Linked DNA regions of Stappia indica. The protein of the gene in region 1 interacts with the protein of each later gene in a pairwise test. Links are inferred from orthologs where the notes say so. Each region holds a gene or a part of one and is shown in the gene's direction. Other genes may lie near its edges.

What was found.
Region 2: the proteins of GH266_RS06315 (region 1) and ileS interact in binary tests that used the Escherichia coli proteins (3 or more experiments, as listed by UniProt). The link is inferred for Stappia indica from one-to-one orthologs.

The regions. Positions count from the first base shown.
Region 1 is NZ_CP046908.1:1,319,599-1,327,217, forward strand. What follows is about bases 2,839-5,679. They hold GH266_RS06315 (sugar ABC transporter substrate-binding protein), read left to right. Parts: upstream 2,839-3,671; coding sequence 3,672-4,688; downstream 4,689-5,679. Other genes in these bases: GH266_RS06310 (ROK family transcriptional regulator), read left to right, coding at 2,839-3,620; GH266_RS06320 (ABC transporter permease), read left to right, coding at 4,805-5,679. Also shown: GH266_RS06300 (long-chain-fatty-acid--CoA ligase), read right to left, coding at 1-105; ade (adenine deaminase), read right to left, coding at 379-2,100; more of GH266_RS06310, read left to right, coding at 2,322-2,838; more of GH266_RS06320, read left to right, coding at 5,680-5,881; GH266_RS06325 (ATP-binding cassette domain-containing protein), read left to right, coding at 5,878-6,657; GH266_RS06330 (carbohydrate kinase family protein), read left to right, coding at 6,707-7,619. UniProt on the Escherichia coli protein: Part of the ABC transporter complex RbsABC involved in ribose import. Binds ribose. Also serves as the primary chemoreceptor for chemotaxis.
Region 2 is NZ_CP046908.1:4,939,645-4,944,320, forward strand. Bases 1-3,735 are described here. They hold ileS (isoleucine--tRNA ligase), read left to right. Parts: upstream 1-397; coding sequence 398-3,535; downstream 3,536-3,735. Other genes in these bases: GH266_RS22555 (nucleotide sugar dehydrogenase), read left to right, coding at 1-254. Outside these bases: iolG (inositol 2-dehydrogenase), read right to left, coding at 4,476-4,676. UniProt on the Escherichia coli protein: Catalyzes the attachment of isoleucine to tRNA(Ile). As IleRS can inadvertently accommodate and process structurally similar amino acids such as valine, to avoid such errors it has two additional distinct tRNA(Ile)-dependent editing activities.

The DNA.
Region 1 (7,619 bases):
GTCGGTCAGCGCCGCGATCTCGGCATAGGTCCAGCCCTTGCCGAGGAAGTCCATGGCCGGTCGCCGGCCATGCTCCCTGGCGGCCGTGTCGAGATAGGTGTGCATCGGCTGCGGACGAAAAGCGGCAAGCCAGACCTGCGGTTCGCTCACGATGGTTCCTCCCGGACCCGGCACGTGGATCGTGCCCTGTTGTTGCACGGCGCCCGCCCCTCCCGCAGACCCGCGGCCGGCTTCGCCGGCACAGTCAACATGGGCAAGCCTTCCCTTTACGTCAACGTAAAATCCGACTCTCCGGCGGCGCTCCGGCCTTGCGCCAGTCTACCACGCGGCGACTCTACCACGCGGCGGCCGAGATCGGCATCGCGGCAGTCGCCACGCTCAACCGAGCAGCGCGAAACGGTCGACGTCGAACATCCCGCGATCCGTGATCTTCAGATGCGGGATGACCGGCAGCGGCAGGAAGGCGACCTGCAGGAACGGCTCGGGCAGCGTACAGCCCAGCGCACGGGCGGCGATCCGCAGCGACTCCAAGGCATGGCGAACCTCCTCGAACGAGGCAAGGCTCATCAGCCCGGCAACGGGAAGGGCAAGCTCCGCCATCACCGTGTCGCCGCGCGCCACGACGAACCCGCCCTGCAGCTCGGCGATCCGGTTGACCGCCGTCGCCATCGAGGCGTCGTCGCAGCCGACAACGCAGATATTGTGGCTGTCATGGCCGACGGAGGAGGCGATCGCCCCGCCCTGCAAGCCGAACCCGGAGACGAAGCCGCGGCCGATATTGCCGTTCTTCCCGTGCCGCTCCACCACCGCGACCTTGGCGACATCGGCAGCGGGATCGGCCAGCAACCCGCCCTCCCCCTCCGGCAGGCTGCGGGACAGGTGCTCCGTGATGATCCGGCCCGGCACCACGCCGATGACGGCGCGCTCGTTCGAGCCGGTCGCCGCAATGCGGAAGTCCTCCGCGGTCACGGGACGCTGCAGGCGCACGCTGTCGAGCCCGACCGGCTGCAGCGACTGGCGCGCGGCGAAGGCCGCCTCGTCCACCGGACGCCCCGCCGCGATGACCGAATGGACGCGGCAGTCCTCCAGATCGTCGAGAAGCACGATATCGGCGCGCCAGCCCGGCGCCACCTGCCCCCGGTCGCGCAGGCCGAAGGCGACCGCCGCCGACCAGCTGGCCGCGCGATAGGCGTCGCAAGGCCGGGCGCCGCGGGCGATCAGCCGCCGGATCATGCTGTCGAGATGGCCTTCCTCGGCAATGTCGAGCGGATTGCGGTCGTCGGTGCAAAGGCACACGAAGGAAGATGCGTCCGGCGTCAGGATCTCGGCCAGAGCCTCCAGGTCCTTCGACACCGAGCCCTCCCGGATCAGGATGGTCATGCCCTTGGCGAGCTTCTCGCGCGCTTCCGCCGCCGTGGTCGCCTCGTGGTCGGTGCGGATGCGCGCTGCAAGATAGCCGTTGAGATCGAGCCCCGACAGCAGCGGCGCGTGCCCGTCGATATGACCGTCCTGGAAGGCCGCCAGCTTGGCGATGGCGCCGGGATCGCGCGCCAGCACGCCGGGAAAATTCATGAATTCCGCCAGGCCGATCACCTTCGGATGGTCGCGGAACGGTTCGAGATCCTCGATCTCGAGCCGCGCGCCGGCCGTTTCGAATGCGGTCGCCGGCACGCAGGACGACAGATTGACCCGCAGGTCCATCAGCGTGCGCTCGGACGCATCGAGGAAATAGCGGATACCCGCCGCGCCCAGCACATTGGCGATCTCGTGCGGGTCGCAGATCGCGGTCGTCACGCCGTGCGGCAGCACGCAGCGGTCGAATTCGAGCGGCGTCACCAGCGACGATTCGACATGCAGATGCGTGTCGATGAAGCCCGGAACCACGATGCGCCCGCCGCCGTCGATTTCGCGTTTCCCGCGATAGCGTCCATGCGTCCCGACGATCCGGTCGCCGACAATCGCCACATCCGTCTCCGTCAGCGACCCGTCGATCACCGAGAACAGGCGCACGTTCCGCAGGACGAGATCCGCAGGCTCCTCCCCGCGCCCGGCGGCAATCGCCCGTTCGAGAAAGGCCCGTGTTTCCATCGTGTTCGGCATGTCGCGCTCCCTGCCGTGCGATCCCTGCACCTTGCCTTGCACCCAAGCATGGCACAAGCACGGCAGGGCGCGCCAGCGCCACCGGACGTTGCGGATTCCGCGCTGCAGCACGGAAAGCGGATTGACAAGCGCCGCCCGTCGATAATTAATAAATCAACTTAAAGAAATAAATCGTCCAACCGCCCGGCAGAGGCGGGGCGGTCGGTGAGGGAGGATTTCTCGTGGCAAGGCGCCCGCTCGTCGGACAGGGATCGAATTCCGTTCAGTTGCGCCGCTACAACGAGCGCATCGTGCTGCAGGTGCTGCGCCGTGTCGGCGACGCGTCCAAGGCGGATCTGGCGCGCCTCGCCCAGCTGACCAACGCGGCCATCGGCGGCATCATCCAGGACCTGACGGCCAGCGGCCTCATCGAGACGCTGGGCAAGCGGCACGACGGCGGGCGCGGCCAGCCGGCGACCATGCTGCGCCTGTCCGCCACCGGGGCCTACGGTTTCGGCGTGCGTATCGACCGCACCTCGATCGAGACGGTGCTGGCGGATTTTTCCGGCCGCATCATCGGCCGGCAGTCGCACGACCGGTTCCTGCCCGAGCCCGAGCGGGTCGTCGACATCGTCGCCCGCGACATCGCCATCCTGCTGCGGCTGATCTCGCCGCAGGAGCATGCGCGCATTGCCGGCGTCGGCGTCGCCATGCCGTTCAACCTCGGCTCCTGGCTGCACGAGCTCGGCCTGCCCAAGGCGAATTTCCACCTGTGGGACGACATCGACTTCAAGCAGATGCTGGAAGAGACGGTCGACTTCCCGGTCTTTTCCGAGAACGACGGCACTGCCGCCGCCATCGCCGAGCTGTTCTCCGGTGCCGGCCGCCATGCCGACGACTTCCTCTACCTGTTCCTCGGTCCCGCCATCGGCGGCGGCGTCGTCTATGGCGGCGACTGCGTGAAGGGCGTCCAGGGCAATGCCGGCGACGTCGCCATGATCCCGGTGCCGCGCAGCCGGCTCGCCTCCGCCCCCGCCCCGCGCGGGGAGATGGACATCCTGCTGACCCGCGCCTCTCTCTCGGCGCTGAAGCGCCACCTTGCCCATCACGGCATCGTCGCGGAGACGCGGGACGACCTGGAGCGCGCGGCCGAAAGCGGCCACCCGGCGGTAGAAGAGTGGCTGGAGGATTGCGTCGCCGCGCTGACCCCGGCGATCTGGTCGGCGATCTCGCTGATCGACGTGCCGCTGGTGGTGATCGACTTCGACATCGACGGCGGCCTGCCGCAGCGCCTGATCGACGACCTGACCCGCTCGCTGGCGCTGGCCGCGCCGCAGTCGCGCGTGCCGCCGCGCCTGCGCCGCGGCTCCTTCGGCCAGGACGCGGGCGCTGTCGGCGCCGCCAACCTGCCGATCTTCTTCAACTATTCGCCCCGTACCGCGATCCCGACCGCGAACGAGGGCAAACGAGGTGCTGCCGATGCCGCCGCGCGCAAGGCGCGCAAGGACGTCGAGCCCGCACAGGATGGCCGCCCGGCTTGAGGGGCCGGACGGCCTGCGATCCGATCGCAAGCCAACTGGGAGGAACTGACAATGCTTAGGAAACTCATGCTCGCCGGCACCGTGCTCGGCATGGCCGCGGCCACTCCGGCGCTCGGCGCCGACATCTCCGCGTGCCTCGTCACCAAGACCGACACCAACCCGTTCTTCGTCAAGATGAAGGAAGGCGCCACCGCCAAGGCGGCAGAACTGGGCATCGAACTGAAGTCCTATGCCGGCAAGATCGACGGCGACCACGAGAGCCAGGTCGCGGCCATCGAGACCTGCATCGCCGACGGCGCCAAGGGCATCCTCATCACCGCCTCCGACACCAAGGGTATCGTCGACAGCGTCAAGCAGGCACGCGATGCCGGCATCCTGGTGATCGCGCTCGACACGCCGCTGGAGCCCGTCGACGCGGCCGACGCGACCTTCGCCACGGACAATTTCAAGGCCGGCGAGCTGATCGGCCAGTGGGCCCGCGCCACGCTCGGCGATGCGGCCGCCGACGCCAGGATCGCCATGCTCGACCTTGCCGTCAGCCAGCCCTCCGTCGGCGTGCTGCGCGACCAGGGCTTCCTGACCGGCTTCGGCATCGACGTGAAGGACCCGAACCGCTGGGGCGACGAGGACGATCCGCGCATCGTCGGCAACGACGTGACCGCCGGCAACGAGGAAGGCGGCCGCCGCGCCATGGAGAACCTCCTGACCAAGGATCCCATGGTCAACGTCGTCTACACGATCAACGAGCCCGCCGCCGCCGGCGCCTATGAGGCGCTGAAGGCGATGGGCCGCGAGAACGACGTGCTGATCGTCTCGGTGGACGGCGGTTGCCCGGGCGTGAAGAACGTCGTCGAAGGCGTGATCGGCGCCACCTCGCAGCAGTATCCGCTGCTGATGGCCTCGCTCGGCATCGAGGCGATCAAGACCTTCGCCGAGACCGGTGCCAAGCCGGAGCCGACGCCGGGCAAGAATTTCTTCGACACGGGCGTCGCGCTGGTCACGGACAAGCCGGCGGAGGGCGTTCCCTCCATCGACACGAAGGAAGGCATGGACAAGTGCTGGGGCTGATGCCCCGCATCGCAGACTGACGACGGCTCCGCGCGGGACGGCAACGCCCCTCCCGCGCGGGCCATCTTAAAGTCCAGGCATTCCAGTCCAGGCACCGTTGCGGGGGAGGAGACCCAATGAGCGACGCACAGACATCCGCAAAACACGACTTCGAAAAGGGCCTCGACGGAAGCTCCTCGGAGGTTGCCGCCTTCGAGCGCCCTGCCCGCCCGCTCATCGACCGGATCCAGCACCGGCTGCATGCCCGCCCCGAATTCGTGCCGCTGATCGTCCTGGTGCTGTCGCTGGCGGTGTTCGGCATCCTGCTCGGCTCGAAATTCTTCTCGCCCTTCGCCCTGACGCTCATTCTCCAGCAGGTGGCCATCGTCGGCATCGTCGGCTGCGCCCAGTCGCTGGTGATCCTGACCGCCGGCATCGACCTGTCGGTCGGCGCGATCATGGTCCTGTCCTCGGTGGTGATGGGCCAGTTCACCTTCCGCTACGGGCTGCCGCCCGAGATCGCCGTGCTGTGCGGCCTTGCCTGCGGCACCTTCTGCGGCTTCATCAACGGCGCTCTGGTCGCCTGGATGCGCCTGCCGCCCTTCATCGTCACGCTCGGCATGTGGCAGATCGTGCTGGCGGCCAACTTCCTCTACTCGGCCAACGAGACGATCCGCAGCCAGGACATCGAGGCGCAGGCCCCGATCCTCCAGTTCTTCGGCGAGAAGTTCAGCATCGGCGGCGCGGTCTTCACCTATGGCGTCATCGCCATGTTCCTGCTGGTGCTGATCCTCAACTACGTGCTGAACCACACCGCCTGGGGACGGCATGTCTATGCCATCGGCGACGATCCGGAGGCGGCGGAGCTGGCCGGCGTGCGCGTCGCCCGCATGCGCATCTCGGTCTACACGCTGGCCGGCCTCATCTGCGCCATCGGCGGCTGGGCAATGATCGGCCGCCTCGGCTCGGTCTCCCCGACCACCGGCCAGTTCACCAACATCGAATCCATCACCGCGGTGGTGATCGGCGGCATCTCGCTGTTCGGCGGGCGCGGCTCGATCCTCGGCATGCTGTTCGGCGCGCTCATCGTCGGCGTGTTCTCGCTCGGCCTGCGCCTCATCGGCACCGATCCGCAATGGACCTACCTGCTCATCGGCATGCTGATCATCGGCGCCGTCGCCATCGACCAGTGGATCAGAAAGGTTGCAGCATGACCCGCGAACCGATCCTCACCGCCCGCGGCCTCGTCAAGCGCTACGGCCGCGTCGTCGCCCTCGACCGGGCCGACTTCGACCTCTATCCCGGCGAGATCCTCGCCGTGATCGGCGACAATGGCGCCGGCAAGTCGACCCTGATCAAGGCGATCTCCGGTGCCGTCGTTCCCGACGAGGGCGAGATCCGGCTGGAAGGCAGGCCGGTCAACTTCTCCTCGCCGATGCGGGCCCGCGAAGCCGGCATCGAGACGGTCTACCAGAACCTTGCCCTGTCGCCGGCGCTGTCGATTGCCGACAACCTGTTCATGGGCCGCGAGTTGCGCAGCCCCGGCTGGATGGGCAAGTACCTGCGCAAGCTCGACCGCAAGGCGATGGAGAAGATCGCCCGCGAAAAGCTCTCCGAACTCGGCCTGATGACCATCCAGAACATCAACCAGGCGGTGGAGACCCTGTCCGGCGGCCAGCGCCAGGGCGTTGCCGTGGCACGCGCTGCCGCCTTCGGCTCCAAGGTGGTGATCATGGACGAGCCGACCGCCGCCCTCGGCGTCAAGGAAAGCCGCAAGGTCCTCGACCTGATCCGCGACGTGAAGGCGCGCGGCCTGCCCATCGTGCTGATTTCCCACAACATGCCGCATGTCTTCGAGGTCGCCGACCGCATCCATATCCATCGCCTCGGGCGTCGTGCCTGTGTCATAAGGCCGGACGATTTCTCCATGTCCGACGCTGTCGCCATCATGACCGGCGCGATGGAACCGCCGCAGGCCGCGGCGGCCTGACGATGAGACAAGACCCGCCGATCCCGATGCCTCGAAGGAGCTCCGTTCAATGATTCTCGTCTGCGGCGAAGCGCTGTTCGACCTGTTTGCCGAGGACGGCGGCGGCGGGCAGCTGACGCTCGATGCCCGCATCGGCGGCTCGCCCTTCAATGTCGCCGTGGGCCTTGCGCGGCTCGAGGTTCCGGTCGCCTATTTCGGCGGCCTGTCGCGCGACTTCTTCGGCCGCCGTCTCAAGGGCGCGCTGGAAACGGAAGGCGTCGACACCTCCCTCGTCGTCGACAGCGACGCGCTGACCACCCTCAGCGTCGTCGGCCTCGATGCCTCGGGAAGCCCGGCCTATTCGTTCTACGGGGAAGGCGCGGCCGACCGGCTGGTCTCGCCGGACGACCTGCCCGTGCTTCCGGAGGGCGTCGACACGATCCATCTGGGCTCGTTCTCCGCCCTGGTCCCGCCGGTCGGCGACAGCCTGCTGCAGCTGGTCCGGCGCGAGCATGGGCGTCGCCTCGTCGCCTATGATCCGAACATCCGGCCCACGGTCGTTGCCGACCTTGCCGCCTGGCGCGGCCGGCTCGACGACCTCCTGCCGCATGTCGACCTCTTGAAGATCAGCGCCGAGGATGCCGAGACGCTGTTTCCCGGCGCCGATCCGGCCGAGCTGGCGCGCGGCTGGCTTGCCCGCGGTCCCGCCCTCGTCATCGTGACGCGCGGGCGAGAGGGCGCGAGCGCCTTCACCGCGACCGCAAGCGCCAGCGTGCCCGGGCGCAGCGTTGCCGTCGTCGACACGGTCGGGGCCGGCGACACGTTCCAGGCTGCCCTGCTGGCACGGCTCGGCGAGACCGCCGCCCGCAGCCGCGCGACACTCTCCGCTTTGGGGGAAGACGCGCTCGCCGATCTCCTCGATTATGCAGGCAGAGCCTCTGCCGTCACCTGTACCCGGCGTGGAGCGGACCTCCCCCGCCGCG
Region 2 (4,676 bases), 3.6 Mb from region 1 along the record:
TGATGGAGCGGATCGTCGCGCGGGGAGGGGAGCTCTCCTATGCCGATCCCTTCGTGCCGCAGCTGACGCTCGAAAGCGGCGGCGCCTTCGCGGCCGTGGAGGCCGATGCCGAGACCATCGCGCGCCAGGACGCCGTCGTCATCGCCACCGATCACGACGCCTTCGACTACGCGATGATCCTCGACAAGGCGAAGCTGGTGGTCGACACCCGCGGCCGCTACCCGGCGAGCGAGCCGAAAGTGACGCGCGCCTGAGGCCATACAAGACGCCGGCATGCCCGCCATGCCGGCCGTGACGATTGTATTTTTCTTGCCGGTCGGCTAACCCACGCAACGACATGTTGCGGGCGGCGCAGCGGTTCCTCGCCCGGCGACCAATTCAGAACGGGACATCTGTGATGTACGAAGCCATCGATCCGAATCCCAATTTTCCCAAGCTCGAGGAAGACATCCTCAAGTTCTGGCAGGAAAACCGGATTTTCGAGATTTCGGTGGAGAGCCGCCGCAACCAGGACGGGGCGGGCGAATACATCTTCTACGACGGCCCTCCCTTCGCCAACGGCTTGCCGCATTACGGGCACCTGGCCACCGGCTTCGTCAAGGACCTGATCCCGCGTTACCGCACCATGCGCGGCGACTGCGTCGAGCGCCGCTTCGGCTGGGACTGCCACGGCCTGCCGGCGGAGCTGACCTCGGAGAAGGAACTCGGCATCTCGGGCCGCAACGAGATCCTCGAATACGGCATCGGCAAGTTCAACGAGCACTGCTCGGTCTCGGTCATGCGCTTCACCAACGAGTGGCGCTACTATGTCGAGCGGCAGGGCCGCTGGGTCGACTTCGAGAACGATTACAAGACCATGAACCTCTCCTTCATGGAGAGCGTGATCTGGGGCTTCAAGCAGCTCTGGGACAAGGGGCTGGTCTATCGCGGCTACCGCGTCGTGCCCTATTCCTGGGCTGTGCAGACGCCGCTGTCGAACTTCGAGACGCGCCTCGACAACTCCTATCGCGAGCGCCAGGACCCGGCGCTGACCGTCGGCTTCCTGCTCAAGGGCGAGCGCTTCGCCGCCGTGCCGACGCGCCTGCTCGCCTGGACGACGACGCCCTGGACCCTGCCGTCCAACCTTGCGCTGGCCGTGTCGCCGGATCTCGACTACGCGATCCTGGAAAAGGACGGCGTGCGGGTGATCCTCGCCGAGGCGGCGCTGGAGCGCTACGAGCGCGAGTTCGGCGAGTGGCAGAAGGTCGGCGCGCTGACGGGCGCGGAGCTGGCCGGCACCGCCTACGAGCCGCTCTTCCCCTATTTCAAGGGCACCGAGAACGCCTTCGCCGTGCTTGCCGCCGGTTTCGTCGAGGCGGGCGACGGCACGGGCTGCGTGCACATCGCGCCGGGCTTCGGCGAGGACGACTTCGAACTCGCGCGCGAGCGCGGCATCCCGCTGGTGGTGCCGGTGGACGAGGCGGGCAAGTTCACCGCCGAGGTCGCCGACTATGTCGGCCAGAACGTCATCGAGGCGAACAAGGACATCATCCGCGACCTCAAGGCGCGCGGCGATACCGTCTATCGCCACGAGACCTATCTGCACGATTATCCCCACTGCTGGCGCACGGACACGCCGCTGATCTACAAGGCGATCGACGCCTGGTACGTCGCCGTCTCGCAGTTCAAGGACCGGATGGTCGAGCTCAACCAGCAGATCGACTGGATCCCCTCGCATGTGCGCGACGGCCAGTTCGGCAAGTGGCTGGAAAACGCCCGCGACTGGAACATCTCGCGCAACCGCTTCTGGGGCTGCCCGATCCCGGTCTGGGTGAGCGACGACCCGAACCATCCGCGCATGGACGTCTACGGCTCGCTGGAGGAGCTGGAGCGCGACTTCGGCGTGAAGGTGGACAACCTGCACCGGCCGATGATCGACGAGCTGGTGCGGCCCAACCCGGACGATCCGACCGGCAAGGCGATGATGCGCCGCGTGCCGGAAGTGCTCGACGTGTGGTTCGATTCCGGCTCGATGCCCTTTGCCCAGCAGCACTATCCGTTTGAGAACAAGGAGCATTTCGAGCGGAATTTCCCGGCCGACTTCATCGTCGAATACGTCGCCCAGACCCGTGGCTGGTTCTACACCTTGATGGTGCTGTCGACGGCGATCTTCGACCGTGCGCCGTTCCGCAATGCGGTCTGCCACGGCGTGGTGCTGGACGAGAACAAGCAGAAGCTGTCCAAGCGGCTGCAGAACTATCCGGACCCGGTCGGCGTCTTCAACACCTACGGCGCCGACGCGCTGCGCTGGTACATGCTGTCCTCGCCGCTGCTGGTCGGCGGCGACCTGGCGGTGGCCAAGGACGGCCGCGGCATCGCCCAGGCGCTGCGCCAGGCGATCATCCCGATCTGGAGCGCCTATTACTTCTTCACGCTCTATGCCAATGCCGACCAGTACAAGGCGCAGGTCCGCTTCGACCAGAAGGGCCTCTTGGACCGCTATATCCTGGCCAAGACCCGCGAGCTGATCGAGCAGATCGAGGGCTCGCTCGATGCCTACGATATTCCCGCCGCCTATTCGCATGTGCCGGGCTATATCGACGCGCTCAACAACTGGTACATCCGCCGCTCGCGCGCCCGCTTCTGGGGCGAGGAGCTGAACGACGACAAGCGCGATGCGCTCGACACGCTCTACACGGTGCTGACGCACTTGATGCGCGTGCTGGCGCCGATGATGCCCTTCGTCAGCGAGCGCATCTACAAGGGCCTGACGGGCGAATTGTCCGTGCATCTGGCCGACTGGCCGGAGGCAGGCAAGATGCCGAGCGATCCGGATCTCGTGCGCCGCATGGACCTTATCCGCGACGTCTGCAACTCGGTCATGTCGCTGCGCGAGGCCAAGCGCCTGCGCGCCCGCCTGCCGCTGAAGACGCTGACCGTCGCCCATGCGGACATTGAGGACCTGCGCCCGTATTCGCAGCTGATCGCCGACGAGGTGAACGTCAAGGAGCTGGTGCTGGAGGCCGATCCGCTGTCGGTCGGCGAGCACAGCCTTGTGGTCAAGCCGCAGATCGGCAAGCGCCTGGGCCAGAAGATGAAGGAGGTGATGACCGCCTCCAAGACCGGCAACTGGACGCTGCGGCCCGACGGCATCGTCGAGCTGGCCGGCGTCGAGCTGCCGCCGGAAGACTACACCATGCGCGTCATGGCGCCGGAGGGCTCGGACACCGGCCTCTTCGATGCCAGCCGCGGCGTGGTGGTGATGGACACGCGGATCTATCCGGAGCTGGAGCGCGAAGGCTATGCCCGCGACGTGGTCCGCCTGATCCAGCAGACCCGCAAGGACGGCGGGCTGCAGGTGACCGACCGCATCCGCCTCAACCTGGTCCTGCCGGAGGCGCTGGTCCAGGCGGTGGAGGAGCACCGCGCCCGCATCGCCCAGGACACGCTGGCGCTGGAGCTGACCATCGGCGGCACGCTGGACGGCGCCTACCGCGCCACGCATGAGGTCGGCGGCAGCGAGATCGCCATCGAGCTCGTCAAGGCCGAGGCCTGATCGCGGGGACAGCACTGACGAGGCCACGGGGACAAGTGCCCCGCGGCCTTGAGCCTGGCGCAGTCCGAGGGCGGACCGCGAAAGCGGGGATAGACGGCGCAACGGGATCGAGAGCGGTTTCTCGAAATTTCGCCGAGCTGGTTGGGCTTTTTATTTTAAGTATTTGAAATAATTTTGTTATTCGGCGCGATGTGCTTGTGCAAATTTCGAGACGGATTTTGCAAAAACCGCTCTCGAAATCCGCTGAAATCGAGACGGCGAAGCAAATCGGCCGGATGGCTTGAGTTGCGGGCGATTGGCCTGCCCGGCGATTGACCTGCCCGCATCGGGTTCTCCCTTGCGCAAACCTCCCCGGCGTCTTCCCGGGCAAGGCGAAGCCGCGACCCGGGATCGGGGAGGCACGGCGGTCGTGGCATGGTTCCGGAGCGCACCTCATTTGCCCTCGGCTCGCCGATCCCGCATCGCCGCTGCGCTGCGTGCGGGATGACGCCGACGAGGGGCTGGAGCGCAGCGCTGGCGATGACCCGCCGACGCGACCCCACCTCTCGGCTGTCGTCCCGGTTTCGGCGAAGCCGAAGACCGGGAACCAGTAACCCCAGTCGCGCGGGTCGAGCCGAGGCGGGCGCCGGAAGGCCGCAGGCTGCCGCTTTCGCACAACCGCGCGACCCGGCGGATACTGGATACCCGCCTTCGCGGGTATGACAGCAGTGGGGGAGGCGACGCCGTCCCGCCTCAAGCCTGCCTCACTCACGCCCCTCTTTTCGTCCTCCCGGACGCAGGCAAAGCCGGAGATCCGGGATCGGAGAGCCGAGGGCCTGTCGGAGGCGCCCGGCCGTCCCCTCGAACGCTTGTGCCTCTCCGGTTCCGGCTCGCGCTTCGCTTGGCCGGAATGACGAAAAGAGAGGCTGGCGCAAAGTCGCCGGCCTCTTACGCCCCCCTCCTAAAGCCGGACCGGCTGGCCGCTTTGCGCGGAGAGCGTTGCCGCGTCGGCGAGCCGCTGCGCCATCAGCCCGTCATGGCCGCTCGGCGAGGGGGCGGTGGTGCCGCGCGCGCAGTCGATGAAGGCGGCAAGCTGCAGCCGGTAGGCCTGGGCGTAGCGCTCCAGGAAGAAGTTCTGCACCGGGTCGGCGGTGAAGCCCGA